DNA from 3 places in the Streptomyces sp. NPDC046931 genome. Region 3 is predicted to be linked to each of the others. Evidence: riboswitches for the same ligand, from Rfam matches in the RefSeq annotation. Region 3 holds a riboswitch; each other region holds the start of a gene.

Region 1 (9,555 bases), on a different contig from region 3:
TGCGACCCGCCCTTTTCGCTCTCAGCGTGCAGCACCCCTCCAGGTAATGTACGTCCTGTACATTTTTAACAGGAGAGCGATTCCGAGGAGGCCGTGCCATGAACCGACCGTCCGCCCGTCATGTGCTGCCCGAGTTCACCGAGCGGACCGGCTACGGGCACCGGACCCTCGATCCCTACGCGAAACTGCTGGACGAGCGGATCGTGTTCCTGGGGACGCCGGTCGACGACACGTCGGCGAACGATGTGATGGCGCAGTTCATGCATCTCGAGTACCTGGATCCGGACCGCGACATCTCGCTGTACATCAACTCCCCGGGTGGCTCGTTCAGCGCGATGACCGCCGTCTACGACACGATGCAGTACGTCGGCTGTGACGTGGAGACGGTCTGCCTCGGCCAGGCGGCGTCCGCGGCCGCCGTGCTGCTGGCGGGGGGCACACCGGGCAAGCGATACGCACTGCCCGGAGCACGCGTGCTGATCCACCAGCCATCCCTGCCGGAACCCGTTCACGGACAGGCCAGTGATCTGGCGATCCAGGCCGAGGAACTGACACGCGTCCGGGGGCGGCTGGAGGAGATGCTGGTGCGCCACACGGGCCAGAGCCCCGAGCGGATCGCCGCCGACATCGAGCGGGACACGATCCTCGACGCGCCCGCCGCGGTGGAGTATGGACTGATCGACGGCATCATCCCCAGTCGCAAGGCGTCGCGCGCCGCGTCCGACGCGAGGTGAGCCGCCGATGCTGCCGCCCGAACTGCCCCCGCTGCCCGCGCTGACCCGGGCCGAGGCCGAGCTGATCGACCGATACCTCGACGTCGTCGATCTGCTCGGACGCATCAACCCGGTGCACTCCGGGGACACCTACCGCGGACTGCGCGCCGCCCAGGCCCTGGCGGCCAAGGCGGTGGCCCTGCGCGACGCGCTGACGGTCATGCACCAGCGCGGGGAGCACGAACTGCACGGCACCACGCTGGCCCGGGCCCTGCGCGTCCTCGACGGCGAGCGCCGCACGGCCCGGATCGCGGTGCCACCGGGACCGGACTGACAGGCAGTGACCGGCGGGCCCCGGGTGTGGAGTTGACCACGGTCCGGTCACCCCCCGCAGACGGCCCGCGCGGTCGTCGGTGCGCCTGGACCCGTGTTGAAACGGACCAAATGGCGTACCCCTGGTCGGCGTAGACCCCGCTCCGGCCGGGAGCCCGGAACAGCCGGTCAAAGCGCCTGCCGCCCAGGGGCAAGGAGGCGCTCCGTCGCAGGTCCGAGGCTCGTCGTTCCCTCCAACGGCCCCCGAACACAAGGGTGTCCAGCCGAACGGGTGAGTGGTGAGTAATGCCACAAACCCCCGATTCCATTGTGATTTTCCGACACGCCTGAGTGAAGATCCCTTCCTGACGACAAGCCCCCGCCACCGCGGCGGGGCGGTCCGGGCGGACGCCGAATCCTGCCGCCGCCCGGATGACCGGTCGACAGGAGTGGATCGGCAGGAGTGGAGGACCCAGCAAGGCGGGCCACCGGAGAGATCCGGACGGTCCTTGGGGTGAAGCCGCGCAAGCGGCCGGGCTACTTCGCCAGCCCGAATCCGACAGGTCATCCTTCACAGGCGGCTGACGAAGGGTTGCGCATGACTGCGCTCAATCGTGTCCCGTCGCTGCTGACCCGGGCCGGCACGGCCTCGGCCCTCACCCTCGCCGCCGTCGGCGGCAGCATCGTGGTTCCCGGCGTCGCCTCAGACGCGTCCGCCGCGTCTCCGGCGACGAAGGCGCTCCAGATCGCGGCCTCCAAGAAGGGGGCTCCCTACAAGTGGGGGGCCGCCGGGCCGCGTCGCTTCGACTGCTCCGGGCTCACGCTCTACGCGTACAAGAAGGCGGGCAAGCCCCTGCCCCGTACGGCAGCGGCTCAGTACAACAAGACGCACCACATCTCCGCCTCCCACCGCAAGGCGGGCGACCTGGTGTTCTTCCACTCGGGTCGGAACGTCTACCACGTCGGCATCTACGCCGGGAAGGGAAAGATCTGGCACTCCCCCAAAACCGGTTCCGTCGTGCGGCTCGAGAAGATCTGGACGAAGAGCGTCTGGTACGGCCGGGTGAGCTGACCCGGAGGGCGGGGGTGACGGCGTCGGTGCGCCGTCACCCCTCGGGGGCGTGAAGAGAACATCAGCGGTTACTAGTTCACCATGGCCGACCGACCACCCCCGCAGGCACGGGACGAGACACCGCTGGAGCGCGCCGACCGCAACTTCGCCGAGCTGCTGCAGGAACTTCGCGTCACCCAGACCGGGGTGCAGATCCTCTTCGCGTTCCTGCTGACCCTTGCGTTCACCCAGCGCTTTCCGTCCCTCGACATGGGTCAGCGCATCATCTACGTCGTCACCCTGCTGCTGTCCGTGGTGGCCGCGGCCCTGTTCACGGCACCGGCCGCATTGCACCGGATGCTCTTCCAGCGGAACGCCAAACCCGTCATCGTACGGATCTCGTCCCGTTTCGCCGGGACCGGGACGGTGGTGCTGTCGCTGGCGTTCACCGGCGCGGTCCTGCTGGTGGTGGACGTGTCCCTCGGCCGTACCGCCGGCATCACCGCCGCCGTGGCGACGCTCCTGGTGTGCGTGGGCCTGTGGCACATCCTGCCGCTGCTGGTGCGGCGCACGCTCCTCAGTTCGCGACGGGCTCGAGAACCAGCAGCAGACCCAGTCCGGTCAGCGCGCCCCCGGTGATCGCCTCCAGGGCCCGCGACGTCCCCGGGCGGCGCAGCCACCGGCCCAGCCGGTCCACGAGCAGCGCGACGGTGGGGAACCACACCAGGCAGACCGCAAGGACGATCAGGGCGAGCACCAGCGTCCGCGGCATCGCGGGGCTGCCCGCGGGCACGAACTGCGGCAGCAGGCTCAGGAAGGTCAAGGACGCCTTCGGGTTCAGCGCGTTGGTCACGAAACCCTGCCGCAGCGGCCGCCCCGCGTCCCGCGCCCCGGGGTGTTCCTCGTGCCCGGCGGTCAGCGCCGGTCTCGGGGTGGCCGTGGTGCCGGAGAGGGTGGCGAGGACCACGGCGAGCCCGCTCGGCGTACGGCCGCTGGAGCCGGGCACGTTGCGCCGTACGATCTCGGTCGCGTACCGCCCCGACGAGTCGGCACCGGCGGCCGACGCCTTCCGTGCCCTGCTGCGCGGCGCCTTCGGACGAGCGGCACGGCACGTCTGACACCCACCGTCACCACGCCCGGGGCACACCCCGCCCGGCAGCCCGGCGCGGCACCGAGCCGTAGCGTCCCATGTCCGGCAGCCGCAGCCCGTGTACGCACCGTCCTGCCGATCGACCCGGCCACACCCCGCTCCGTGCGACCGACTCGGGTCTGCGCCGCGTCGCCGCGCCGGCCCCGACCCGCCCAACACCCCGAACACCTCCTCCGGCCGCCTGGCCCGGAAAGACGCCGCTTCGCCGGATGGGCACCGGCAGACACCATCCCAGGTATGCGGGGTTCTGCTGATCGACCCGAACAGACACCGCCCGGCCGGCCGACCCGGGCTGACGCCGTGCCCCCCGGCCCGGACACACCCGCCCAGCCCACCGGCCCCGGCGGACGCCGCCCGCCGGTTCAAGGCTCCTGACGCTTCAAGGCTCCTGCCGGCCCGCCGCCGTGGCCGACCGCGCCGGTGCGGTCCACGGCAGTTCGATCGCGACCGTCTTGCCACCCTCCCGGGTGGGCCGCACGCTGAGGCTCCCGCCGTACTCGGCGGTCAGCCAGCGGACGATCACCATGCCGCGCCCGTTGTCCTGCTGCACGGCGGCGGGCAGCCGCTTGGGGAAGCGCGGATGGCTGTCCGTGACGCCGATGCACAGTAACTCCTCCCGGGCGAGCGCGATGTCGACCGTGAACGTCGGTGACTGCCCGAAGGTGTGCTGTACGGCATTGGTCGCCAGTTCGGACACGATCAGGCGAACCGTGTCGGCGACTTCGGCGTCGCTCGGCAGGCCCCATTCGACCAGGACGTCCGAGACGTATTTTCGGGCTGCGAAGACCGAGGCGGGATCGCTCGGCAGAGTGACGGATGCTTCCTGATGGTCTGCCATGGCGACGTCGTCCCTTTCCCACGGGACCGAAGTCCGACACGGAGAGGATTGGTTCGAGAACGGTCCCGGACTTGGTGCTGCGCGCCAGACTGCCATCACCAGGGCTCTCCCGGGTGCGATCCCTCGAGATATGCATATATCTGTCGCCCGAAGCGGTGAACTCTCCGACGACCGACCGTATTCGGGCCGCGTTCTGGGTCATCCTCTACCGTCGCCGTGAAAGCCGCGCGCCGTGCGTAGGGAGTCGGCCATGCAGTACGGACCAGCGGTGCGCCGCCGCAAACTCGGCGCCGAATTGCGCGGCCTGCGCGCCGGGGCAGGGCTCACCAGCGGTGAGGCGGCCGCCCTCGTCGGCTGGCACCAGTCGAAGGTGAGCCGGATCGAGACGGGCTCCAGCGGGGTCAAGCCGGGGGACGTACGCCTACTGCTGGACGCGTACGGTGTCGACGACCCGGAACTGCGGGAACTGCTGCTGGTACTGGCCGGTTCCGAGGACGGCGGCGGCCGGCAGAACTGGTGGCACGCCTATCGGGGTGTGCTGCCGCCTGCCTACCGCGATTTCATCAGCCTGGAGTCGCAGGCGAGCGGGATGCGCACACTGGAGACCTCGGTGGTGCCGGGGCTGCTCCAGACACCCGAGTACGCCCGGGCGGTGACCCGGGCCGCCGTGGGCACCCTGGAGGACGACAAGCTGGACGCCCTGGTGGAGGTTCGGCTGGCCCGTCAGGAGGTGCTGCGCGCGGATCCGCCGCTGCGGCTGAGCGCCGTCCTGGACGAGGCCGTGCTGCGCCGGGAGATCGGCGGCCCGGGGGCCATGGCGCGGCAGCTCGACCGGCTCCTGGAAGCGGCCAGGATGCCCCATGTGCGGCTCCAGGTGCTGCCCTTCGCGGCCGGGGCACACATCGGCATCACCGGCCCTTTCGTTATCTTCTCATTCCCGAGCAGATCTGATCTGGATGTGGTCGTTCTCGACCACTTGACGAGTAGCCTCTACCTCGAACGGAAAGAAGACCTCCAGGCCTACTGCGAGGCCTTCGACTCCCTTCGGATCCACGCCCTTTCGCCCGAGGACTCGTTGGATTACATCGCCGCGTTGGCCGGCGATGCGTAAGGAGGCACCATGTCAGCACCGCCTCGGCACATCCCCGCCAGCACGTCCCTGGACGGCGTGCGTTGGCTGCGCAGCAGCCGCAGTACGGGAATGAACAACTGCGTCGAGACCGCCCGTCCGGGCGGCGGCCCCTGGCAGGGACTGGTGGCCGTGCGCGACTCCAAGAACGTCACCGGTCCGGCCCTGCTCTTCACCCCCGAGGTCTGGAAGGAGTTTCTGGCAGGACTGAGCTGATCATTTCCTCTCGACTCGGACTTCTTTGAGTCAATTTCGAGTCGATTTCCGCATCACTCTGACGGAGCACTTCTTCTCACGGTTGCGGGCGCGTCACGTGCGTCCGACGAGCGAGGCACGGCCGTTTCGCCGACTTACGGTCGCGTCGCGCCGATCACACGCACGGCGTGCTCGATCTGCTCGTCGGTGAGGTCCGCACGGGCGGTCAGCCGCAGCCGTGAGATGCCGTCGGGCACCGACGGCGGACGGAAGCAGCCGACGGCGACTCCCGCCGCCCGGCAGTCCGCCGCCCACCGCACGGCCAGTTCGGGAGACGGTGCCCGCACGGAGACCACGGCGGCGTCCGGGCGCACCGCCTCATGGCCCTCGGCCGTGAGGCGGGCGTGCAAGGCCGTCGCCACGGCGCGGACCCGCAGGGCACGTTCCGGCTCGCGGCGCAGCAGACGCAGCGCCGCGAGTGCCGCGCCCGCCGCCGCCGGGGCGAGCCCGGTGTCGAAGATGAACGTCCGTGCCGCGTTGACCAGATGGTCGATCACCCGCGCCGGGCCGAGGACGGCCCCGCCCTGACTGCCGAGCGACTTCGACAGCGTCACCGTCGCCACCAGGTCCGGGGCGCCCGCGAGACCGGCCGCGTGCGGGGCGCCCCGGCCGCCGGACCCGAGCACGCCGAGCCCGTGTGCGTCGTCGACGATCAGTCCGGCCCCGAACTGCCTCGCGGCGTCCGCCAGGCCGGCCAGCGGGGCCGCGTCGCCGTCCACCGAGAACACCGTGTCGGAGACCACGACGCCGGGGCCGCCGTGGGTGTCGAGCGCCTTGCGGACCGCCTCGGGATCGGCGTGCGCCACGACCTGGGTGGTGCCGCGGGCGAGCCGGCAGCCGTCGATGAGCGAGGCGTGGTTGCCCGCGTCGGAGACGATCAGTGAGCCGTGCGGGGCGAGCGCGGTGACCGCCGCGAGATTGGCCGCGTACCCGGAGGAGAGGACGAGCGCCGCCTCGAAGCCGCAGAAGTCGGCCAGCTCGCGCTCCAGCTCGCCGTGGAGTTCCGTCGTCCCGGAGACGAGGCGGGAACCGGTCGCACCACCGCCCCACAGCCGGGCCGCCCCTGCCGCGCCCTCGGTGACCTCCGGATGGCGCGACAGGCCCAGGTAGTCGTTGCCCGCGAGGTCGAGGAGCGGCGAGTCGGCGGGGCGGGGGCGCAGTGTGCGGACGAGTCCGGCTCGGCGGCGCGCCCGCGCCTGTTCGTCGATCCAGCCGAACGCCATGGGTCCTCCGGGGCATTTGTAGGCAGTGCACAGACACTAGCGGGACGACCAGCCGCCCAGGATGTGGCAATACCCACACGACGAAGGTCGTCTGTTGTGCATTCTCTCCTTGGCCCGGGGCGGTCCCGTAGGACAGGATCGGCTCTCATGGACCTGCTGAACACGCTGGTGGACAAGGGGCTGCGGCGCGAGATGCCGACCCGCGAGGAAGCTCTGGCCGTCCTCGCCACTTCCGACGACGACGTGCTCGATGTGGTGGCCGCGGCCGGCAAGGTGCGCCGCCACTGGTTCGGCCGACGGGTGAAACTCAACTATCTCGTCAACCTGAAGTCCGGCCTGTGCCCGGAGGACTGTTCCTACTGCTCCCAGCGGCTCGGCTCGAAGGCCGAGATCCTCAAGTACACCTGGCTCAAGCCGGATCAGGCGTCGCAGGCCGCGGCGGCCGGCGTCGCGGGCGGCGCCAAGCGGGTCTGCCTGGTGGCGAGCGGCCGCGGGCCCACCGACCGGGACGTGGACCGGGTCTCCGACACCATCAGGACCATCAAGGAGCAGAACGACGGCGTCGAGGTGTGCGCCTGTCTCGGGCTGCTCTCCGACGGCCAGGCCGAACGGCTGCGCGCGGCGGGCGCCGACGCCTACAACCACAACCTCAACACCTCGGAGGCGACCTACGGGGACATCACCACCACCCACACCTACGCCGACCGGGTGGACACGGTGCACAAGGCGCACGCCGCCGGGCTCTCGGCCTGCTCCGGGCTGATCGCAGGCATGGGCGAGAGCGACGAGGACCTGGTGGACGTCGTCTTCTCGCTGCGTGAGCTGGACCCCGACTCGGTGCCCGTCAACTTCCTGATCCCGTTCGAGGGAACGCCGCTGGCCAAGGAGTGGAACCTGACGCCGCAGCGGTGTCTGCGGATCCTCGCCATGGTCCGGTTCGTGTGCCCGGACGTCGAGGTGCGCATCGCGGGCGGCCGTGAGGTCCACCTCCGCTCGATGCAGCCGCTGGCCCTGCACCTCGCCAACTCCATCTTCCTCGGGGACTACCTGACCAGCGAGGGCCAGGCGGGCAAAGCCGACCTGGAGATGATCGCGGACGCCGGGTTCGAGGTGGAGGGCACGGACCGGGTGACGCTGCCCGAGCACCGGGTGGCGGGCGGCTGCGGATCCCATGAGGCCGCCGGATGCGGATCCCACGAGGGCGGCGCATGCGGATCCGACGAGGGCGGCGCATGCGGGTCCCACGGCGGGGGCGGATGCGGGTCCCACGAGAGTGGCGGTGTGTGCGGCTCCGCTTCCCTGCCGCGCGTCGAAGAGCCCCGTACGGACCTGGTCGCGGTGCGCCGCCGGGGCGCCGGAACGGATCTCGCGCCCAATGCCTGAGTTCTCCGTGGACGAGCTGCTGGCGCTCGACCGGCAGCACGTCTGGCATCCGTACGGTCCCATGCCGGGCCGGCAGGAGCCGCTCGTCGTGGAGTCGGCGAGCGGGGTGCGGCTGCGTCTGGCCGACGGCTCCGGAGAACTCGTCGACGGCATGTCGTCCTGGTGGTCGGCGATCCACGGCTACAACCACCCGGTGCTCAACGAGGCCGCGCGCGAGCAGCTGGCGCGCATGAGCCATGTGATGTTCGGCGGGCTCACCCACGAGCCCGCCGTCCGGTTGGCAAAGCTCCTTGTCGATATGTCGCCGGATGGTCTCGAGCATGTGTTCCTCGCCGACTCGGGCTCGGTCTCGGTCGAGGTCGCTGTCAAGATGTGCCTCCAGTACTGGCGTTCGCTCGGCCGTCCCGCCAAGCAGCGGCTGCTGACCTGGCGCGGCGGCTATCACGGCGACACCTGGCAGCCGATGTCCGTCTGCGACCCCGAGGGCGGCATGCACGAGCTGTGGCGGGGCGTCCTGCCGCGGCAGGTGTTCACCGGGGCGCCGCCGGCCGCCTACGAGGAGTCGTACGCCGACGGGTTGCGCGCGGCGATCGCCCGGCACGCGGACGAGCTGGCGGCGGTGATCGTCGAGCCGGTGGTGCAGGGCGCGGGCGGGATGCGGTTCCACTCCCCCGCGTATCTGCGGGTGCTGCGCGAGGCGTGCGACGCGCACGACGTCCTGCTGGTCTTCGACGAGATCGCCACCGGGTTCGGCCGTACGGGCGCGCTGTTCGCCGCCGACCACGCGGCGGTGACCCCCGATGTGATGTGCGTCGGCAAGGCGCTGACCGGCGGCTACCTGACGATGGCGGCGACGCTGTGCACCCCGCGCGTGGCCGAGGGGATCTCCCGTGGCGAGGTGCCGCTGCTCGCGCACGGACCCACCTTCATGGGCAACCCGCTGGCGGCGGCCGTCGCCTGCGCCTCGCTCGGCCTGCTGCTCGGGCAGGACTGGCAGACGGAGGTCAAGCGGATCGAGACGGGTCTGAAGGAGGGCCTCGCTCCCGCGCGTGACCTGCCCGGCGTGCGCGAGGTGCGGGTGCTCGGCGCCATCGGCGTCGTCCAGCTCGACCACGAGGTGGACATGGCGGCGGCGACCCGGGCCGCGGTGCGCGAGGGCGTGTGGCTGCGGCCGTTCCGCGACCTCGTCTACACGATGCCGCCGTATGTGACGGGAGACGCGGACGTGGCACGGATCGCACGCGCGGTGTGCGCGGCGGCACAGGAGGGCTGAGATGTCGGTACTGGTGGTCACGGGGACCGGCACGGAGGTCGGGAAGACGGTCACGACCGCGGCCGTCGCGGCGGTGGCGGTCGCGGCGGGCCGCTCCGTGGCCGTGCTCAAGCCCGCGCAGACGGGTGTGGGACCCGACGAGCGCGGGGACGCCGACGAGGTGGCCCGGCTCTCGGGCGCCTGGACGGTGCGGGAACTCGCCCGCTACCCCGATCCGTTGGCGCCCGC
Region 2 (9,934 bases), on a different contig from region 3:
CTCGTTGCCCTTGCCGTTGTCGTTGTTGTTGTTGTTGTTTCCGTTGTTGCCCTGGAGGGCGGACGAGACGGCGGCAGCCTGGGCCGGCTCAGAAGCGGCGGAAGCGTACGTGATGCCGGTGGCCACGAGGGCCGCGCCGGCCGCGACGGCCGCGGTAACAGCGATGGAACGCGTTGCCATGTCACTTCTCCTGTTCTCAGACACGTCGGCTGTGAACCGATGCGTGATCGAAAGTACAGACCCGACCGACTCGTGTCATACGAGACATACCGACAATATGAGGAAGAATCCGATTGGAGTAGTGGCGTCGTTGACGCCCCGTCATTCAGGGTTCGGGCGGCACCGCCCGCGTGTCGCTCCGCCCGGCAGAGCGCGACACACCCGCGCCAGAAGTGCTGACGCGATATCAACTCGACTCAACTCCCTCATGAAGGAGGAGAGTTGAGTTCGGACGGACCGTCAGACGGGGTCCGTGCCGACGGGTTTCCGAGTCACGCCTTCCCGCGAACCGGTCGCGGTCTGCCGTTCGGCCGTCTTCCGGTGGCGGCGCCCCCTGGCCGACGGCTTGCTGGTGCCAGGGTCCGCCGCAGAGGGAGTGAGCGCGCATGCAGACAAGGCCGGTACAGCAGGGACTGCAGACCCCCCGGGCCGCCGGGCTGGCGGGGGTCGTCTTCGCGTTCCTGCTTGCGGCGGTCATCGTGCTGATCCGGCTGGGCGTTCCCGAGGGCTCCCACGCTCCCGCCCCCGAGACCTCGGCCGATTCCGTACGGCACGGCGCGGTACGGGCGGCGCTCGCGCTCGTGCCCTTCGCCGGGATCTTCTTCCTGTGGTTCGTCGGCGTAGTGCGGACCCATGTCGGAGCGGCGGAGGACAAATTCCTCGCCACCGTGTTCCTCGGCAGCGGGCTGATCTTCGTGGCCACGCTGTTCGAGGCCGCCGCGACGGCCACGGCCGTGCTGGACACCACTTCCCCGTCCCGTGGTGCTCCCGGAGGGCCCACCTGGGACTTCGGCCGCCACTTCGCGCACACGCTGCTGATCGAGTATGCGATGCGGATGGCGGCGGTCTGCACGTCCTCCCTGTCGGCGATCGCCTATCGCGTCGGGGTGCTGCCTCGATGGCTGGCCCTGCTGGGCTTCCTGACCGCCCTGACGCTGCTCTTCGTCTCGACCGCCGTTCCCTGGTCCGAGTTGATCTTCCCGGCGTGGTCACTGCTCGTCAGCGTCCACATCTTCATGGCGAGCGGCCGCACCCGGCCCGGCGTCGCGGCGGCGGCACCTTGAGAGGGGCGAGCGGCATCACGCCGCCATCGCCGGTCACTCCTTCGGCGCGCCCCCGCGCGCGCGGGTCCCGCCCCCTCTCCGATGCTGGCGTAGGGAGAGGACCGCCGTCCGGGGGTGCCCGCGGAGCATGAGGCGCCCGGCGGACCAGGCCGCCGGAAGGGGCGCAGTGGTGATGAGGCTCGTCGTCGATCTCAACAGATGCCAGGGATACGCGCAGTGCGCGTTCCTCGCGCCGTACGTCTTCACCCTGCACGGCGAGGAGTCGCTGGTCTACAACCCATCCCCCGACGAGGAGCAGCGGGAGCAGGTGACGCGTGCCGTGGCGGCCTGTCCCGTGCAGGCGATCACGGCCGAGGGACTGGACGCCGCGGCCGATCCGCCGGCCTGGGCGGTCCAGGAGGCGTCCCATGACTGCTGAAGATCATCTGGCATGGCTCCGGCGCGAGGGGCGGATCGTGATCGTGGGTGCCTCGCTGGCGGGTCTGCGGGCGGCCGAGACGCTGCGTGCCGAGGGCTTCACCGGCTCGCTGACCATGATCGGCGACGAGCCGTACGAGCCGTACGACCGGCCGCCGCTGTCGAAGGCGGTCCTGCTGGGCAAGGCGTCCGCCCGCCACACCGCGCTGCCCCGGCGCCGGGACGTCGACGCCAAGTGGCGCCTCGGCGTCGCGGCGACCGGCCTCGACCTGTCGGCCCAGCGGGTGCGGCTGGCGGACGGGGACGAGGTGGAGTACGACCGGCTGCTGATCGCCACCGGCGTACGCGCCCGGCCCTGGCCCAAGGAGGCGGAGGCCCAGCTGGACGGCGTGTTCCTGCTGCGGACCCGGGACGACGCGGCGGGGCTGGAGCAGCGGCTGAGGGCCTCGCCGCGCCGTGTGCTCGTCATCGGCGCCGGCTTCACCGGTTCGGAGATCGCCTCCGCCTGCCGGGAGCAGGGCATCGCGGTCACGGTGGCGGAGCGCGGAGGCGCCCCCCTGGTGGGCGCCCTCGGCGGTGTGATCGGCGCGGTGGCGGCGGAACTGCACCGCGAGAACGGCGTGGACCTGCGCACCGGCGTCACGGTCACCGCCCTGGAGGGCGACCCGGCGGGCCGGGTGCGGTGCGCCCATCTCTCCGACGGCGGCGTCATCGATACGGACGTGGTGGTGGTCGCGCTCGGCGCGACCCGCAACACCGAGTGGCTGACCGGGTCGGGGCTCGGCGCGGGTCCCCGGGGCATCGCCTGCGACGCGGGCTGCCGCGCCTTCGACTTCCGGGGCATCGTCACGGACGACGTCTTCGTCGCCGGGGATGTCGCACGGTCGCCGCATCCGCTGTTCGGCTACCAGTTCCTGTCCCTCGAGCACTGGGGCAACGCCGTCAGCCAGGCCGAGATCGCCGCGCACAACATGATCAGCGCCAGCGCCGACCGGCGCCCGCACATGTGGGTGCCCGCCTTCTGGTCGTCACAGTTCGGCGTGAACATCAAGTCGGTCGGCGTGCCCCCCATGGGCGACGAAATCATGATCACGCAAGGGTCGCTCGCCGAGCGCCGCTTCATCGGGGCCTACGGCTACCAGGGACGGGTCATCGCCGCCGTGAGCTTCGACAACACACGGTGGCTGGATTTCTACCAGCGGCAGATCGAGACGGCCGCTCCCTTCCCGGTGGAGTCCCCGACGGTGGACCGCCGTCCCGAGGGCCGGCGGCCGGTCCCGTCCGACTTCCCCGACCCGTCCCTGCCGAGCCACGGCCCGACCGTGACCCTCAGCGGCTACTCACCGGCCGACCGGCGGCTGGTCTTCAGCCCGGCCCGCCGCTGACACCGGCGGATCTCACGCCCTGGACTTCACGAGCCGAGGACCCCTCATGACGCACCATTCGCTCCTGCGCCAGATCACCGACTACGCCAATCGCGCCGACCCGTACCCGCTGTACAAGGAGCTCCGCAAGAACCCGGTGCTGCACGAGGGGGACGGCGGCCCCTACCTCGTCAGTTCCTACTGGGACATCCTCAGTCTGCTCCACGACCCGAGGATCAGCTCCGACGCCGCCAATCTCGCGGCCGCGGGCGCCGACGAGATGGGCGGGGTGGCCGAGACGGGCCTGCCACCGAGCTTCATCCGGCAGGACCCGCCGGAGCACGACCGGCTCCGGCGGATCGCCAACCGCCCCTTCGGCCCCCCGCACAGCCCCCACAAGATCGACTCGATGCGCGGTGAGCTCGCCGGGATCGTCTCCGGTCTGATCGAGGGCATCGGTCAGGAACGGCAGATCGATGTGGTCGACCAGTTCGCGTACCCCTTCCCGGTGACCGTGATCTGCCGGCTGCTCGGCGTGCCGCGCGAGGACGAGCCGCGCTTCCACACCTGGGTCGAACCCATCGTCGCCAGCCTCGACCCGGACACGGGGAAGGACGACGCCGAGCGCCGACGGGGGGCGCAGGAGGCGCGGATGCAGCTGGGCATGTACCTGGCCCAGCTGGTCGAGCAGCGCAGCAAGGAACCCACCGGGGACATGCTGTCCGAGCTGGTGACCAGTCACGGCCCGGACGGCCCCATGACGACGATGGAGGTGCTCAGCACCGCGGTTCTGCTGCTGATCGCGGGCCACGAGACGACCGTCAATCTGATCACCAACGGAATGCTCACCCTGCTGCGCCACCGGGAGTACCTCGAGAGGCTGCGCAGCGACCCCGGGCTGGCGGTCAACATCGTGGAGGAGCTGCTGCGCTACGAGCCGCCGGTGCAGCTCGTTCCGCAACGGACGTGCATCGCGGACATCGAGGTACGCGGCACCACCATTCCCAAGGGCTCGAAGATCTGGCTGGTGCTGGCGGCGGGCAATCGGGACCCCGAGCGCTTCAGGGACCCCGACCGGTTCGACCCCGACCGTGGAGACATCCAGCACCTGGGCTTCGGCAGCGGCATCCACAGCTGTTTCGGCGCACCGCTGGCGCGGCTGGAGGCCCAGATCGCCCTGTCGGAACTGGCTCGCCGCCTCGACAACCCCCGCCTGATGGAGGACCCGCCGCCCTACCGGCAGAACGCGGTGCTGCGCGGCCCACGCCATCTGCTCGTCGGTTTCGGCGGTCTGCGCCCCTGAGCGGACGGCGTCCAGGGCGCGAACCGCCACACGGCGTCGTCCCCTACTCCGGCCGCCCGCAGACACCGCGGCGCCCAGGCCGCGCACAGACGCCTGGGCGCCGCGGATCCACGGTCCTTCTCAGCCTGTGGCGCCGGGGTCACCGGGGCGGATGCGTCCACGCCAGGCTCCGGATTCGCGCCCTTGCTGTTCGATGAACTCCTTGAAGCGTCGCAGGTCGCCCTTGATCCGCCGGTCGATGATCCCCAGGGTGTCCGCGGTCTTCTCCGCGGCGCCGCCGGGCTCGACGTCCATCGCGAGTTCCACCCGGGTGTGCATGTCGTCCACGCGCTGGAAGCGGACCGTGCCCTTCTGCTTCGTGTCACCGCTGATGGTGCGCCAGGTGATGCGCTCGTCGGGGAGCTGGTCGACGATCTCGGTGTCGAACTCCCGGCGCACGCCGCCGATCTTGGTGGTCCAGTGGTTGTGGCGGTCGTCGAGCTGCCTGACCTCCTCGACGCCCTCCATGAAGTTCGGGAACTCCTCGAACTGCGTCCACTGGTTGTAGGCGGTGCGGACGGGGACCTCCACCTCGACCGTTTCCTTGACCGTGCTCATCTGCGCCTCCTTCTCGGCTGATCGAATCGGGGCGGGCCGTCGGCCCGCCGCCCGGATCCGGCACATAGCGCCGAGTACCCAGCGAGGACGGGTTTACGGCCGACGGCCCGAGCCGGGCCGGGACCAGCCGTGCACGCGCACCCGGTGGCCGGGCGACCGATGGCGAGGCAGGGTGGTAGCCATGGGTTTCCGGCAAGAGGTCGTCGCCGGGCTACGGCAGTCGTGGCAGTCGAGCCATGCGCTCCTGCTGTTTCCCATCGCGCTCATCGTGGCGATCACGCTGGTGGACATCCACTCCCCCGAGAGCATCCACCTCGGACCCGCGCTGGTGATCGCGCCCGCGCTCACTCCTTCGTTCGCCGGCCCCCGGCTGACCGGCCTGGTCGGGGCGCTGGCGGTGGCCGCGCAAGTCGTCATCGCCGTACTGCACGGCGGGCTGTACACGACCAACCACATCGTGCAGATCCTCACCCTGTTCCTGCTGTCGTTGATCACCGTGGTCTACTGCGCCTTCCGGGACCGGCGCCGTGCGCAGCTGGCCCAGGTCCGGTCGGTGGCCGAGGCCGCACAGCACGTCCTGCTGTGGCCCCTGCCGGAACGCATCGGCCCGCTGACGGTGGCCTGCCTCTACCTGGCGGCCGAGGACGAGGCGCAGATCGGCGGCGACCTCTACGCCGCCACCCGGGCCGGCAGCAGGGTGCGCGTCATGATCGGCGATGTCCGCGGCAAGGGTCTCTCCGCCATCGGTGAGGCCGCCCTGCTGCTCGGCGCCTTCCGGGAGGCGGGCCACCGGCAGACGTCCCTGCTGGAGCTGGCCGCGACCCTGGAGCAGAGCGTGACCCGCTATCTGGCCGACTTCGAGCCGCCCGAGGAACTGGGCGAACGCTTCGCCACCGCCCTGCTGATGGAGATCCCCGACGGGGACCCCGTCACCCGCATGACCAGCTGCGGGCACCCTCCGCCGCTGCTGCTCAGCCCTGGTCACGTGGTCACCGTCCCGAGCGTGCACCCCGCCCCGCCGATGGGGATCGGCTCGGCACACGCGGCGGACTACCACCTGGACGTGTTCTCCTTCGAGCCCGGCGACACCCTGCTGCTGTACACGGACGGCGTCATCGAGGCCAGGGACACCAGCGGCCGCTTCTATCCGCTCGTGGACCGTGCGGCCCTGTGGACCGAGGAGAGCCCGGAGTCGCTGCTGCACCGGCTACGGCGTGACCTCCTCGCCCACACGGGCGGGCACCTCGACGACGACGCCGCGCTCATCGCGCTCCATCGCACCCCGAGCGTCCACCACGCCCATCCGCACCCGCGGATCATTCATGCCGACGGGTTCCGTCACCGGCCCGGAAGCCGGCCGCAGGACACGTGAACCCGGCTGACCGAACCCGCCGCTCCCGCGGTCCTCATGTCTCCTAAGGCGGGTCGGCCCCGCGCGGTCAGTCCTTCAGGGCGAGCTTGCACGCGATGACCAGCAGGCCGATCACGAGGTTGACCGCCGCGGCGACGACCACGAGGCGCCAGGAGGCACCGGCGTGGCGCGCGGCGGCCGCCGACCAGCCCACCTGCCCGGCCACGGCGACGGCGAGCGACAGCCAGACCGCGCCCCGCACGTCCAGACCCAGCAGCGGGCTGACGGCGACTGCGGCGGCCGGCGGGACGGCTGCCTTGACGATCGGCCACTCGTCACGGCACACAAGCAGGGCGACCCGGCGGTCCAGACTCGGCTGCGCCAGATGCGCGCCGAACAACTGGGCGTGCACATGCGCGGCCCAGAACACCACGCCGGTGCTCATCAGCAGGGCCACCAACTCCGCGCGCGGCAACGGGCCGTTGGTGCCGGCGCCGACCACCACCGAGGCGGCGAGCAGGGAGCCGTAGACACCGCCGGTGTAGTCGGCACGGGCCCGGCGCTCGGCGAGGCGCGCACGGGATTCGGAGTCGTCCGCCTTGGACGTGCGTCGCATGGGGGATGACCTTCCTGATCGTTCCGCCTCATCATGCCGGGACCGGGCGCCGCCCACCGTCATCGGCGCGGTGCCCGGATGGCCCGCGCTCGCTTCCGGCCGGAGAAACGGCGTCGGGTCGAGGGGCGGACCGGGAAAACGGCAAGCTCCGCTGGAACGTCAGAACGAAATTCACACATAGGTATCGGACATTTCGCGCTTCAATCTTCACGCGAGGCACACAAGTTGGCTAGGTTGACGCATGGGCCACGTAACTCCCTCCGGCGAACCGCGCCGGGTTGCGCGGCCTCCGCCGAATCCGGTGCACCCCGAGTGCAGCCGGAACCGGGGACCCAACCGACCATGGGGTGAATCGGCCCAACTGCCCTGCGGGGCAAGGGCCGTAGGGCGCGCCTTCCGGATCCGTCCGCCCGAACCCGACAGCTAACCCGGTAGGCGGAGCACGGAAGGAGTACGACCCCATGGCGCCGGAGCGAACCCCGGGCCCCGGAGGCTTCGGCCTTCCCGGCATGCGCAGGTTCACCGAGGACGACGGGCCGAGCCGCGCCGAGGTCCAGCAGCGGATCCACAACCTGTACGACCGCGCGGAGACCGACAGCGGAACCTTCAACGCGACGCGCGCGGCGGCGACGGGTATGGCGAGAGGCGCCAACCGGGTGTTCGGCGAGGAGCGGCGCCGCGCCGATCCCGTACTCGACGACGTGGCCAAGCAGTGGTTCGAGGCGGCACGCCTGAGGCTGGGTCCGACCGTTCCGGCCGCGCTGCCCGCCGACAGAATGCCGGACGGCACGGGGGCTGCCGGGTCCTCGGCCTCGGCGAAGCGTCCGGGCAGCGAGCTCGTACTCCGTGAGCTGGGGACGGCGGACCGGCCCGTGCGCGAACTGACCGCCGGACGGGCCGCGGGCCCGGTGGCGGAACTGACGGCCGGCCCCGCGGCGGAACGGACCGGGGCTCCCGTGGCGGAACTGACCGCCGGCCCCGTGGCCGCGCTGCCCGCGGTCCCCGAGAATCGGCCGGAGGCGCCCAGGGCCCTGCCCGCACCCGTGGCCGAGACCGGACCGTCCGCGCCGGGGACCGCCAAGGAGCGCAATCAGCGGAAGCTCGCCGCGGCCCGTGACCTGCTGGCGCAGCACACCGCACGGCACGCCACGCGGCTCCCGGCGATTGAGTCCCGGCCCGCCGAGGACACCTGGCGCACGGCCGAGGGGCAGCCGGGCCGTGTGGTCGAGGAGGCATGGCAACAGCTCCCCGCCACCGGACCGCTGCTCACCCCGCTCCCCTCGCTCCCCACCCCCGAGCCGCTCTTCACCGCCGAACCGCTCCTCACCGCGCCCTTGCCGCTCCCCACCGCCGAACCGCTCCTGACCACACCCCTGCCGCTCCCCACCACCGAACTGCTGTTCGACACCGAGGCCGTGTTCGGTACCGGGAGCCTCCTCGGGACCGGCGGGACGCAGGAGCCGGGGCATGAGACCAAGGCCGCGAAGGCGGTCGCCTTCGCCCGTGCGCAGATCGGCCGGCCGAGTCTCTGGGGCGCGGCCGGACCGGACTCGTACGACGCCGCCGGTCTGATCCAGGCCGCCTGGAAGGCCGCCGGGGTGACCCTCCCTCGTACGGCCCGCGATCAGGCGGGCGCCGGCACGGCGATCCCCCTCACCGACATCCGGGCAGGTGACCTCGTCTTCTTCAACCAGGACGCCGGTCACGTCGGCCTGTGCACCGGCGACGGCACGATGATCCACGCGCCGGGTCCGGGCGCCTTCATCCGCGAGGAGTCGGTCTTCTACGCCGGGGATGCGGCGATCCACAGCGCGACACGGCCCGCGTGACCCGGCGGCGGCAGCCCCGTTCCGGCAGTCGCCGTACCGGTCACCCGGGGCGCCTCACCAGGGCGTTCGGGCGAATCCGCCGCCTCGGTCCGCATTGCGGCAGGCGGCTTCGCGTAGGAGCGTAGGGGATGTGAAGAGCCTGGGCGCCGAGCGGTCACCCCGCAAACGGGAGCGGCGGGGCTGGCTGAGCGGCGCACCGCCCCCTCGGGGGGTGAAGGTGCTGCCCGTGGTCCTGCTGGTGGTCGTCGGCATCGTCAGCCTGGTCGCACCCTCGCCGTTGGACATCGGTTTCCTCCTGGGAGCCATCCCGCCGCTGGCCGTCCTCTCCTACGGCCCCGCGGCCACCGCCCTCCTCGGCGCCCTGGTCGTCGGACTCCAGCACACCCGCGCCTTCCACCTGGACCGGCCGGGCAACGCGGACCTGCTCACCATCACCTTCGTATCCGTGCTGAGCGTCTTCGTGTCGTATGTGCGCAGCCATCGCGACGCCCAGCTGGACATGGAACGCACGGTGGCCGAAGCGGCCCAGAACGCACTGGTTCCCCCGCTGCCCGAGCGGGTCGGCCCGATCCGCTGCACCGGCCTGTACCGGGCGGCCCAGCGCGGGACGCTCGTCGGCGGCGACTTCTTCGATGTGCGCGAAGGTCGCACCGGGATACGGGCGGTGATGGGCGACGTGCAGGGGCATGGGCTGTCGGCGGTCGCGACCGTCTCCTCCCTGCTCGGGGCCTTCCGGGAGGCGGTGCTCGACCAGCCCGACCTGCCGTCGGTCGCGGGCCGCCTGGACCGCAGGCTGCTCGTGGACTCGGGGGGCTCCCGGCTCGCGGAACTGTTCGCGACAGCGGTGCTGCTGGAGTTCACCCCCGATGCCCGGTGGGTGCGGATCATCGCCTGCGGCAGTCCGTTGCCGCTGCTGCTCCACGACGGCAAGGCCACCGAGGTCCAGGTGTCGTCCGGTACTCCCCTCGGGATCGGGCTGTGCGAACAGACGACGTACGACGAGGTCACCTGGCCGCTCGAACCCGGCGACCGGCTGTTCCTGGCCTCGGACGGCATCTGGGAGGCACGGGACTCGGCCGGGACGTTCTACCCCCTGGTCGACCGGCTCCCCCAGTTCGCCGAAGACGACGACCCCGCCGGGACGACCCAGCGGGTGTGGGACGACCTCGTGCGC
Region 3 (9,934 bases):
CGGCGTCGTCCAGGATCTCCTCGATGCGCAGCAGCTGGTTGTACTTGGCGACGCGCTCGGAGCGGGCCGGGGCTCCGGTCTTGATCTGGCCGCAGTTGGTGGCGACGGCCAGGTCGGCGATGGTGACGTCCTCGGTCTCGCCGGAGCGGTGGGACATCATGCACTTGAAGCCGTTGCGCTGGGCCAGCTCGACGGCGTCCAGGGTCTCGGTCAGCGAGCCGATCTGGTTGACCTTGACCAGCAGGGCGTTGGCGGCGCCCTCCTCGATGCCGCGGGCGAGGCGCTCGGGGTTGGTGACGAACAGGTCGTCGCCGACCAGCTGGACCTTGTCGCCGAGCTTGTCGGTGATGACCTTCCAGCCGGCCCAGTCGTCCTCGAACAGCGGGTCCTCGATGGAGACGAGCGGGTAGGCCGCGACGAGCTCCTCGTAGTACTCCGTCATCTCGGCGGCGGAGCGCTCCTTGCCCTCGAAGAGGTACTTGCCGTCCTTGTAGAACTCGGAGGCGGCGACGTCGAGCGCGAGGGCGATCTGCTCGCCGGGGACGTACCCGGCCTGCTTGATCGCCTCGAGGATGAGGTCGAGGGCCTCACGGTTGGAACCGAGGTTCGGGGCGAAGCCGCCCTCGTCGCCGAGGCCGGTGGACAGGCCCTTGCCCTTCAGCACCTTCTTCAGCGTGTGGTAGACCTCGGTGCCCCAGCGCAGGGCCTCGGAGAAGGACTCCGCGCCGATCGGGGCGATCATGAACTCCTGGATGTCCACATTGGAGTCGGCGTGCGAGCCGCCGTTCAGGATGTTCATCATCGGCACCGGCAGCAGGTGCGCGTTCGGGCCGCCCAGGTAGCGGAAGAGCGGGAGGTCGCTGGCCTCGGAGGCGGCGTGGGCGACGGCGAGGGAGACGCCCAGGATGGCGTTGGCGCCGAGGGAGCCCTTGTTGTCGGTCGCGTCCAGGTCGAACATGGCCTGGTCGATCAGGCGCTGCTCGGTGGCGTCGTAGCCGACCAGCTCCGGGCCGATCTGCTCGATGACCGCGAGGACGGCCTTCTCGACACCCTTGCCCTGGTAGCGGTTCGGGTCTCCGTCACGGAGCTCGATGGCCTCGAAGGCGCCGGTGGAGGCGCCGGAGGGAACGGCGGCACGACCCGTGCTGCCGTCGTCGAGGCCGACCTCGACCTCGACCGTGGGGTTGCCTCGGGAGTCCAGGATTTCCCGGGCTACGACGACGTCGATGGACGGCACGAGCATCTCCTTCGTGGATGTGACGCTGTTGGTGCGGGGCTGGTGTGCCTTGCGCCTAGAGCCTAACCGCCCCGGGGCGGCGGCCAGCCGACCGACCGTCCCGTGGACAGGGTGACGGTACCCATTGTTCCAGTACGGAACAAAGGCGGGGGGCCAAGAGGGGGCGCGGAAGCAAAAAGCCCCGCTCCGGCGCGTACGGGGGAACACGCACCGGAGCGGGGAGCCCGTGGGAACGGGGGCGGTCCTCACGCGGCCCCCGCTCCGGGGGCCGCGCTGGTGAAGGCACTGGGGGCCGGCCGACGGACAGCCGTCAGGGACCGGCCGGCTGTCACTTCAGGTGCAGCTGCTGGCCCGGGTAGATGATGTCGGCATCCTCGATGATGTCCTTGTTCAGCTGGAACAGCTTCTCCCAGCCGCCCTGGACGTGGTGCCGCTCGGCGATCGAGCTGAGGGTGTCGCCCTTGACGACCTTGTACTCGCCGTCGCCCTTCTCGACCTTCTTGCCGGTCGGGGTGGTGACGGTCTTACGAGGGGCCGGGCGCTGCGCGGAGCGGTTGGCTGTCTGGTGCTCGGTGGAGCGGGTGGTGGTGCTCTTCGCGGAGCTGCCGGCGCCGCTCGAGTTGCCGGTGGAGGCCGCGGCACCGCTGTAGGGGGTGCTGGACAGACCCGTGCCGCAGACCGGCCAGGCGCCCTTGCCCTGGCCCGCGAGGACCTTCTCGGCGACGGCGATCTGCTGTCCCTCGGAGGCCAGGTCTGCCCGCGGGGCGTAGGCGGTGCCGCCGTACGCGGCCCAGGTCGAGTTGGTGAACTGCAGACCGCCGTAGAAGCCGTTGCCGGTGTTGATGGACCAGTTGCCGCCGGACTCGCACCGGGCGACGGCGTCCCACTGGGAGGCGGTTGCGGCGGAGGCGTTGCCGGCCGCCATCAGCGGGGCGGCGACGGCGGCGCCGGTGACACCGGCGAGTGCAATGGCGCGGACGGCCTTGGACGGGCGGCGGTGCTTACCCTTACCGGAACACAGCATGGTTCGATCCCCTCACCGACGCCTGCGAGGTGAGCTGTCGGGTTCGGGCCGGTTGAGTTGCCCGGCCGCGCACCTCTCGGCGCGCGGCTCCACCCCTAGCCGCCCGGTCAACTCCCGGGTGCGGCACCTACCTTGGGTCCCCCGCTCCTGCCTACGGCGCTTGACGCGACGACTGTTCCCGTACGGCCGCTGGCAGGATTCGGCGTTGCGACCGTCGGGGCCCGCTGTGGCGAGCGATCACGACCGTAAGCATTCGATCGCCCCAATTTCAAAGACGATCAGGGCTTATGAGACTCATGTCTCACTCTCGCCAAACCGGACATTCAGCGCGAAGCAGGGCGCGAAGTGCCGCCGGTCAGAGGCGAGTTCAGGAATCGTCCCCGGACGACTCGTCCGCGAGCGCAAGGCTCTGACCGGGAACGATGAGGTCGGGATCGGCGCCGACCGTCTTCTTGTTCGCGTCATAGAGGGCGGCCCATCCACCTTTGACGTCAAGGGAGTCGGCGATCGCCGACAGATTGTCCCCGGGGCGCACGGTGTACGAGTCGTCGACGGTGTCCCGCGCGGCGGTGGCACCACGGGAGGCGTGACGGCCGGCCGTGTCGCCGGTACGGCCGTCCGCGGCGCTCTCGTCGGCACTGTCACCCCGGTGACGGCCGGCACCCGAGGCCTCGTCCGCATCCGAAGGCGCGCCGCTCTGCCCGGGCTTGTCCGCACCGTCGCGCTTCGTCGTGGCCGTGAGCGCGCCGAGCAGACTCCCCGATCCGCCATCGGTGCCGCTCTCGGTGGGGTCGGTGGCCGATGTCGAGGGCGAGGACGAGGAGGAGGACCAGGGAGAGGAGGGAGACGAGGAGGACGGTGTGGAGGACGGGGATGAGGGCGACGACGGGGACGCGGAGGAGGAAGACGGCGAAGAGGGCGACGACGGAGCCGAGGCGGACGGCCCGGAGGACTTCGATGAATGGGACTGCTGGGACCAGTTGGATGACTGGGACAGTCCGTCACCCATGCCGGAGTACGAGGACGAGAAGGAGCCGCCGCCGGAGGAGTCGCCGGCCAGGCCCGTGTCGACGTCCGCGGCAGCCGAGTCCTTGCTCAGGCCGGAGACCAGTCCGCAGGTGCTCCAGATGGAGACACCCCGGTCTTCGAGGATCTTCTCGGCGACGGCGATCTGCTGCGAGCGGCTGGCCTGGTCGGGGCGCTGGGCGTAGTCGAGACCGCCGTACCTGTCCCAGTCCTCCTGTGTCAACTGGAGTCCGCCGTAGCGGCCGTTGCCGGTGTCGGCGCTCCAGGTCCCGCCGCTCTCGCATTCCGCGACCCGGTCCCAGGTCGTGCCGCTGGCCGCACTCGCACCGGTGGCGCCGAGGAGCGGGATGGCGATCGCTGATCCGGTCACCCCCGCCGCGACGAGGAGTGCAGGAGCCTGGCGAGGGCGACGGTGACGACCGTTCCCGGAGAGCATGCGGTTGCCTTTCACACGACAGCAGTGACCAACGCGGCGGCCGTGGCGTACCGCCGTGCTGCTGCGTGAACGTATAACCAGACGATCACTTGTCACAAGTTAATGCAGCGCAGATCACGTGAAGATCACGGAGTTGAGAAAATGTCACCTTCCTGTGACCGTCGGCGTGTCCGCCACCTCACTTCGCCCCGCGGGCGCTATGTCGGTGATCTTTCTCCGGAACTGGTGTGAACTCCACAGGAAGCGTGCGCAATCCGCGCATGATGAGCCCTCCGCGCCAGCGCAGATCGGCAGAATCCACCGCGAGTCGCAGGTCGGGGAGACGGGTGAGGAGTGTGGCGAGGGCGGTCTGTCCCTCCAGCCGGGCGAGGGGGGCGCCGAGGCAGTAGTGGATGCCGTGGCCGTAACCGAGGTGCTGGTTGTCGCGGCGGGCGAGGTCGAGGACCCCGGGGTCGGCGAACCGCTCCGGATCCCGGTCCGCGGAGGCGAGCACCACGAGCACGGGGTCGCCGGGGGCGATGTCCTGCCCGCCGATGGTGAGCGGCCGGGTGGCGAACCGCCAGGTGGCCAGCTCCACCGGGCCGTCGTAGCGCAGGAGTTCCTCGACGCCGGTGGCGAGGAGATCCCTCTCGCCGCGGGCGAGCGAGGTCTGGAGGCGGGCCCGCTGCCCGGGGTGGGTGAGAAGGGCGTACGTACCGTTGCCGATGAGGTTGACGGTGGTCTCGAACCCGGCGAAGAGCAGGATGAAGGCCATGGCGGCGGCCTCGTTCTCGGTGAGGTGCTCACCGTGGTCGGAGGCGCGGATGAGGCCGGAGATGAGGTCCTCGCCGGGTCCGGGGGCGTCGGGCAGAGCCTCGCGCTTGCGGTGGATGAGGTCGGCGAGGTACCCGCGCATCTTCTTCACGGACCGTGCGACCCCGCCCCGGGGGCCTCCCTGGTGCCGGATCATCATGCCCGCCCAGTCCCGGAAGTCGTCCTGGTCCTCACGGGGGACTCCGAGCATGTCGCAGATCGCGTAGATGGGGAGCGGGAAGGCGAACTCGTGAATGAGATCGGCACAGCCGCGGTCCGCGAACCGGTCGATGAGCTGATCGGCCAGCTCCTGCACGCGAGGCGCGAACTCGGCGACGCGGCGCGGAGTGAACGCCTTGGAGACCAGCCGGCGCAGCCGGGTGTGGTCCGGCGGGTCGATGTTGAGCAGGTGCGTCATCAGCTCGGCCTTGCGCTCGCCGGGGATGCCGGTCTTCCCCTTGGCGTGCGCGGGCTCGTCGTGATGCGCCGGATTCTTGCTGAGCCGCTGGTCGGCGAGGGCCTCCTTGGCGTCGGCGTACCGGGTGACCAGCCAGGCCTCCACACCGCTCGGCAGCCGCGTCCGGTGCACGGGGGCGTGCTCGCGGAGCCAGGCGTAAGCGGGGTAGGGATCGGCGGCGAACTCCCAGGTGAAGAGTTCGGGAGCGGAGGTGGAAGAGGGGCAGGCGGGCTGGTGCTGGTCGGTCACTCCTCGACGGTATCCACGCCCGCCCCGTCCCGCCCCGCCAGGTCCCGGAGCAGCTGCCTCAGTCCGTCCCGAGCCCCTCGGCGTGGGTCCCGAGTCCCTCGGCGTCCGTCCCGGGCTCCCCGCTCACCGGGCCGAGCCCCTCGGCGGCCCGTACCGCGTCGCGGTAGGCGCGGGCGGCGGCTCTCAGGGCCGCCTCCGGGTCCACACCCTCCGCCTCCGCGTGCGCGGCCAGCGCCAGCAGTTCGTAGCCGATGCCCTCGCCCTGCGGCAGCGGCACCTCGAGGCCGGCCGAGCGCACACGGGACGACAGCTTCGCCGCCAGAGCCAGGCCCGGCTGCCCCAGGGGGACGCCCTCCGTCACCGACGTGCGCTGCTTCTCGATCGCCTTGGTGCGCAGCCAGTGCTCCTTGACCTCCTCCGGCGTCGTCGCGGTCTCGTCGCCGAAGACGTGCGGGTGGCGGTGGATCAGCTTGGCGACGATGCCGCCCGCCACGTCGTCGATGGAGAAGGGGGCCTCCGGGTCCTCCTCGGCGATCCGGGCGTGGAAGACGACCTGGAGCAGGACGTCGCCCAGCTCCTCGCGCAGTTCCTCCCGGTCGCCCGCCTCGATCGCCTCGACCAGCTCGTACGCCTCCTCGATGCCGTACTTGGCGAGGCCCTGGTGGGTCTGCCGCGAGGACCAGGGGCACTCGGCGCGGATACGGTCCATGACCTGCACCAGGTCGAGGAGGCGGGAGCCCGGAAGGTCGTACGACGCGGGGAGCAGCTCCAGCTCCGGCATCCGCACCCGCCCCGAGCCCGCCAGGCGGGCCAGGCCGTCGGTGAGGTGCGGCTCGCCCTCGCCGGTCGCGACGACCACCACCGTGCGGCCGCCGGCACACGCGTCGACCAGCTGCTGCGCGGTCGGGGCGCCCTCCTCGACGGTGATGCCCGCCTCGCGCAGATACGGCAGCTGCGGGTGCGCGCCGTCCGCGCACAGGACCCGGTCGGCGTCGCGCAGCGCCTGCCACGCGGGCCAGGACAGCAGGCCGGGCGCGACCCGGTGGCTGGTGGTGAGCAGGACGACCCGGCCGGGGCCGGCGGATGTCTCCGCGTCCCGGCCCTGGTCGGGGGCGCCTTCGAAGCTGGTTGCGTTCACCCTTCGAACGTAACCCACGGCGCCCACGCGCCCGGAAGTCTTCCACAGGCGGGTGGACGGCCCTCCCGAACGCCGGTGCCGCGCCCCTGCTACGCCGCCTGCCGCTCCCCGGCCGTCGTGACCTCCTTGACCCAGGGTGTCTTCGTGTCCGCCCGGCTGCTCTTCTGCACGTCCCAGGTGCCGTAGCGCGGGTTCAGGTCGATGTTCAGTTCCTCGGACGCCTGCGCCATCGCCTTCCAGAACGTGGCCTTGCCGTCGGCCGTGTTCATGTCGGCGCCGAGCGCGGCGGCCAGCTTCTGCGCCTCGACCTCCGTGCGGAGGTTGTCGTCGATGCGCCGGGGAGCCACCCCGTACTGGTCCAGCCACACCGCCTTCAGCGCCGTCGCGCCGCCCGCCTGCTGCTCGAGGCCGGCCCGCAGCCGGCCGACGTCCCGGCGGGTGACGGACACGCCCGCGTCCTCGGCCGCGCGGTCCAGGACCCGGTCGAGGACCATGCTGTGGAGCGTGTCGCGGGTGAGGCTGCTGGTCCGGGCGAGCGTCTGCTGGTACCGGGTGTCGTCCGGGGTGGCCGAGCGCTGGGCCGTGCGCACCTCCTTCACCCGGCCCTCCAGCTGGGCGACCGTTATCCGGTCCCCGCCGACGACGGCGGCGGTACCCGGGTGCTCGGTGCCACCGCACGCGGTGAGGACAGGGGCCGCGACAAGGGCGGCGCTGACGGCGATCGCGGTGCGACGGCGGTGCAAGGGGGCCTCCCGAGGAGATTGTGCGACGGTGCACAAGGTCTTGCGGTGATCGATGGTAGGCAGTGGCCCGGCTCCGGCCAACCCGTACGACCAACGATTCACGGAGACTTCGGGCACCGTCGCACGCCCGCGCCGCTCGTCAGCCGGTGATGGCGACCGGTGCGTCCCAGGCGTCGCGGTCCACGGTGAGCGTGTAACCGCCGCGGGTCTCCTTGCTGTTGACCATGTACTGATGGCCCCGGCTGTGGTTGGTGTACTGCGTGGAGCCCCACGGCCAGTCCGTGGTGGTGGTGTACTTCTTGTCCCACAGGGCGTACCAGAGGTTGCCCGGCAGGTCGGTCCTGTCCTTCGCGGTGGCGATGGCCTTGGCGCTGGAGCTGGTGAAGCCGTAGAAGCCGGCGCGGTACGTCTTGACGCGCAGCTGCTTGTCGAAGGCGCGCACATACGTCAACACGGCGTTGTTGCACGACGTGTTGGTGGTGTCGTACGGCTCCATGTCGAGGTAGATCGGGCTGCCGGCCTTGATGCCGAGCGCCGACGCCTTGGCCACCGCGTCCGAGGCGTCGCTCGTCCCGAGGGAGGCGGCGTTGGAGGCGGTGAGCTTCTCGGGGTTGGAGCTGGTCTGGCAGGGCGGCTGGGCGCCGACGTAGATCGGGATGAGCTTCCAGCCGACGGAGCTGACCGACTTCACCCAGGAGGCGGTCAGGTTCGGCTGGTTGCAGCCGCGGTTCTTGCCGCCGACGTACACGGCTGCGGCACCGTAGAAGCCGTCGTGCCAGGCCTTCATCGCGGACAGCGACGGCGCGGTGCAGGTGTCGAAGGCGTGTCCGGTGAACGTCTTCTGCGCGGGCCAGGTCGTCGCGGCCATCGAGGTCTGTGCCGCGATCCCGGCGCCCGCGACCACGGCGGCACCGCCCACCGCCCACGAGATGTACCTGAACTTCTTGGACTGCCGATGACCGGCCATCCCCACCCCTGATTCACTACAGGCGGCACGCGCGGGCGTCCGCCGGAAGAGAGTTCCGAAGCCTCGGTGGCGGCGCGTGTCCGGCGCAGCCCGGTCCGTGACGGCGTGGCGCACGGAACTCCGAGGATGGCTGAAACCTACACCTAAGCGCGGAGCTTCGGCACCCGGGGCGGGCCCTTCCCCACGAACCGCCGGACCCCCGCGCGCCGGCCTGCCGGAGTTCCGCGGCATATGCCGGGTGTGCGCCAGACCAGCCGAGGCGCGCGCCAGGACCGCCCGATGCGCGTCAGCCCCGCCGGGTGCGCCGCAGGATCCGTACGGCGGGCCAGGCCAGCAGGGCGGCGACGCCCCACAGGAAGGCCGTGATGGCCACCCACTCACCGGTGCTGGTCTCCGGATCGCCGGCGCCGAACACCGTGAACAGCAGGGCGAGGAACGCGAAGAAGCCGCCGAGGATGCCGAAGACGACGACCGCGGCCGTCTGCCGCCCGGTGCGCCGGGCGGGGGCGGGCCGGCCGGACGTCCCGGCGCCGGCCTCGGGATCTCCCCCGGGCGCCGCGGCCGCCCGCGGTGCCGGCCGCTGCTGCCGGGGCGGCAGCCACACCACAGCGTGGTGCGGTACGGCCGCGTCGACGGCCGCCATGGTGTGCGCGTCCACGCCGTACAGTCCCGGCTCCACCTCGATGACCAGACCGTCGGTGCCGACGAGCCGGCGGCCGCCGTCGGGCCAGCTCAGCATCGCGGCGCAGGCACGGTAGAGCACGGTCGCCGCACTCTCGGTCCCGTCCTTCTCCCGGGCCGTGACACTGATGCCGTCGTCACCCACGACGAGCGCCGTCCCGTCACCGCGCACCGAGGGGAACCGGCGCCCGGTCACCGTGTACGACGAGCTGGTGGGGGCCTCCGTGTACCCGGCCCAGTCCGCACTGTGTCCCGCGGGCACCTGCATCAGGGCCGTCCCGGCCGCCTCCAGGGCCACCGCGTGCAGATGTCCCGGCGTCACGGCCCACAACTCGGACCTGAGCTCGTCGAGGCCGCGCACCGGCCGGCCGGCGAGCAGGTCCTCCGCCGCCCCGGGCAGCCGTCGTACGGCCGCGTCGGGCGCGGTCAGCCCCCCGTCGGCCCGGGTGCGCACCGCCTCCAGGTCGGCCTGGCCGATCCGGCCCACCTGAAGTCCGGCGAGGACGTCGACGAAGCCGCCGAGCACCGCGTCCTGCTTGGCGGGCAGGGCGTCCGCGAAGGCGGTCACCAGGGCGAGGCCGTCGCGGCGGGAGGCGTAGTCGGTGGCCGCCGTGTAGGAGTAGCCGCCCTCCTGGCGCAGCGCGCGGGAGAGTTCGCGTTCCAGGACGCCCGCGTACAGCCGGGCGGCGGTGGTGTCCGTGACGACGGCGTCCAGCAGGACGCCGCCCGTGCCGTCGGAGAAGTAGGCGGGGCCGCCGGGCAGCGCCGAGGTGACGGCGGGCATGGGGCGGCGCGCACCGGCGGGCAGCTTGAGGGACAGCCCGGCCGGCAGGCGCTCCCCGGCGACCCACAGCACGGCGTTGCCCCGGGTGAACCAGGTCGCCGCCCACGCCCGTACGTCGTCCGGACCGAGGTTCCTGACGCCCCACTCCGGATAGCTGACCAGGCCGTATCCCTGGGCCCCGTAGCGCCAGAGCGGAAGCCGGCCGACGTCGCGCCGGGACTCCTCGGTGCGCAGGATCTCCTTCTCGGTCTCCAGGCGCTCCATGGGCAGGTCGGTCAGGGAGGCGCAGACCCCCTGGAGGTAGGCGACGACCTCGTGCTCGGCGCCCTCCACGTGGAAGTGGGTGAAGGCGGCCTTGGTCGCGCCGTTGAAGTGGTAGTCGGCCAGGCCCTGGCGGTGC

The links. A riboswitch is a leader RNA that binds a small molecule or an ion and turns the genes downstream of it on or off. The one in region 3 is predicted to bind cyclic di-AMP.
Region 1: it holds a riboswitch for cyclic di-AMP, as region 3 does, so the genes downstream of both, ABZ876_RS24780 (C40 family peptidase) here and ABZ876_RS10180 (transglycosylase family protein) in region 3, are expected to answer to the same signal.
Region 2: it holds a riboswitch for cyclic di-AMP, as region 3 does, so the genes downstream of both, ABZ876_RS14860 (NlpC/P60 family protein) here and ABZ876_RS10180 (transglycosylase family protein) in region 3, are expected to answer to the same signal.

Annotation. Positions count from the first base shown of each region.
Region 1 covers NZ_JBEYWX010000015.1:101,689-111,243, reverse strand. The annotation lists gene ABZ876_RS24790 (ATP-dependent Clp protease proteolytic subunit) at 99-734, shown strand; gene ABZ876_RS24785 (hypothetical protein) at 742-1,047, shown strand; cyclic di-AMP (ydaO/yuaA leader) riboswitch at 1,425-1,620, shown strand; gene ABZ876_RS24780 (C40 family peptidase) at 1,624-2,097, shown strand; gene ABZ876_RS24775 (DUF6328 family protein) at 2,179-2,715, shown strand; partial or broken gene ABZ876_RS24770 (LysE family transporter) at 2,654-2,953, opposite strand; partial or broken gene ABZ876_RS24765 (LysR substrate-binding domain-containing protein) at 2,991-3,194, shown strand; gene ABZ876_RS24760 (ATP-binding protein) at 3,606-4,064, opposite strand; gene ABZ876_RS24755 (helix-turn-helix transcriptional regulator) at 4,315-5,175, shown strand; gene ABZ876_RS24750 (DUF397 domain-containing protein) at 5,185-5,409, shown strand; gene ABZ876_RS24745 (8-amino-7-oxononanoate synthase) at 5,544-6,671, opposite strand; gene bioB (biotin synthase BioB) at 6,819-8,054, shown strand; gene ABZ876_RS24735 (adenosylmethionine--8-amino-7-oxononanoate transaminase) at 8,047-9,327, shown strand; gene bioD (dethiobiotin synthase) at 9,329-9,555, shown strand, end outside.
Region 2 covers NZ_JBEYWX010000006.1:253,554-263,487, reverse strand. The annotation lists gene ABZ876_RS14900 (hypothetical protein) at 1-180, opposite strand, end outside; gene ABZ876_RS14895 (hypothetical protein) at 606-1,283, shown strand; gene ABZ876_RS14890 (ferredoxin) at 1,456-1,701, shown strand; gene ABZ876_RS14885 (FAD/NAD(P)-binding oxidoreductase) at 1,691-3,085, shown strand; gene ABZ876_RS14880 (cytochrome P450) at 3,132-4,367, shown strand; gene ABZ876_RS14875 (SRPBCC family protein) at 4,488-4,964, opposite strand; gene ABZ876_RS14870 (PP2C family protein-serine/threonine phosphatase) at 5,146-6,336, shown strand; gene ABZ876_RS14865 (hypothetical protein) at 6,404-6,931, opposite strand; cyclic di-AMP (ydaO/yuaA leader) riboswitch at 7,212-7,385, shown strand; gene ABZ876_RS14860 (NlpC/P60 family protein) at 7,393-8,760, shown strand; gene ABZ876_RS14855 (PP2C family protein-serine/threonine phosphatase) at 8,891-9,934, shown strand, end outside.
Region 3 covers NZ_JBEYWX010000004.1:94,088-104,021, forward strand. The annotation lists gene eno (phosphopyruvate hydratase) at 1-1,243, opposite strand, end outside; gene ABZ876_RS10180 (transglycosylase family protein) at 1,566-2,261, opposite strand; cyclic di-AMP (ydaO/yuaA leader) riboswitch at 2,266-2,430, opposite strand; gene ABZ876_RS10185 (transglycosylase family protein) at 2,629-3,723, opposite strand; gene ABZ876_RS10190 (cytochrome P450) at 3,902-5,221, opposite strand; gene ABZ876_RS10195 (nucleoside triphosphate pyrophosphohydrolase) at 5,280-6,359, opposite strand; gene ABZ876_RS10200 (SurA N-terminal domain-containing protein) at 6,449-7,102, opposite strand; gene ABZ876_RS10205 (glycoside hydrolase domain-containing protein) at 7,242-8,069, opposite strand; gene ABZ876_RS10210 (insulinase family protein) at 8,356-9,934, opposite strand, start outside.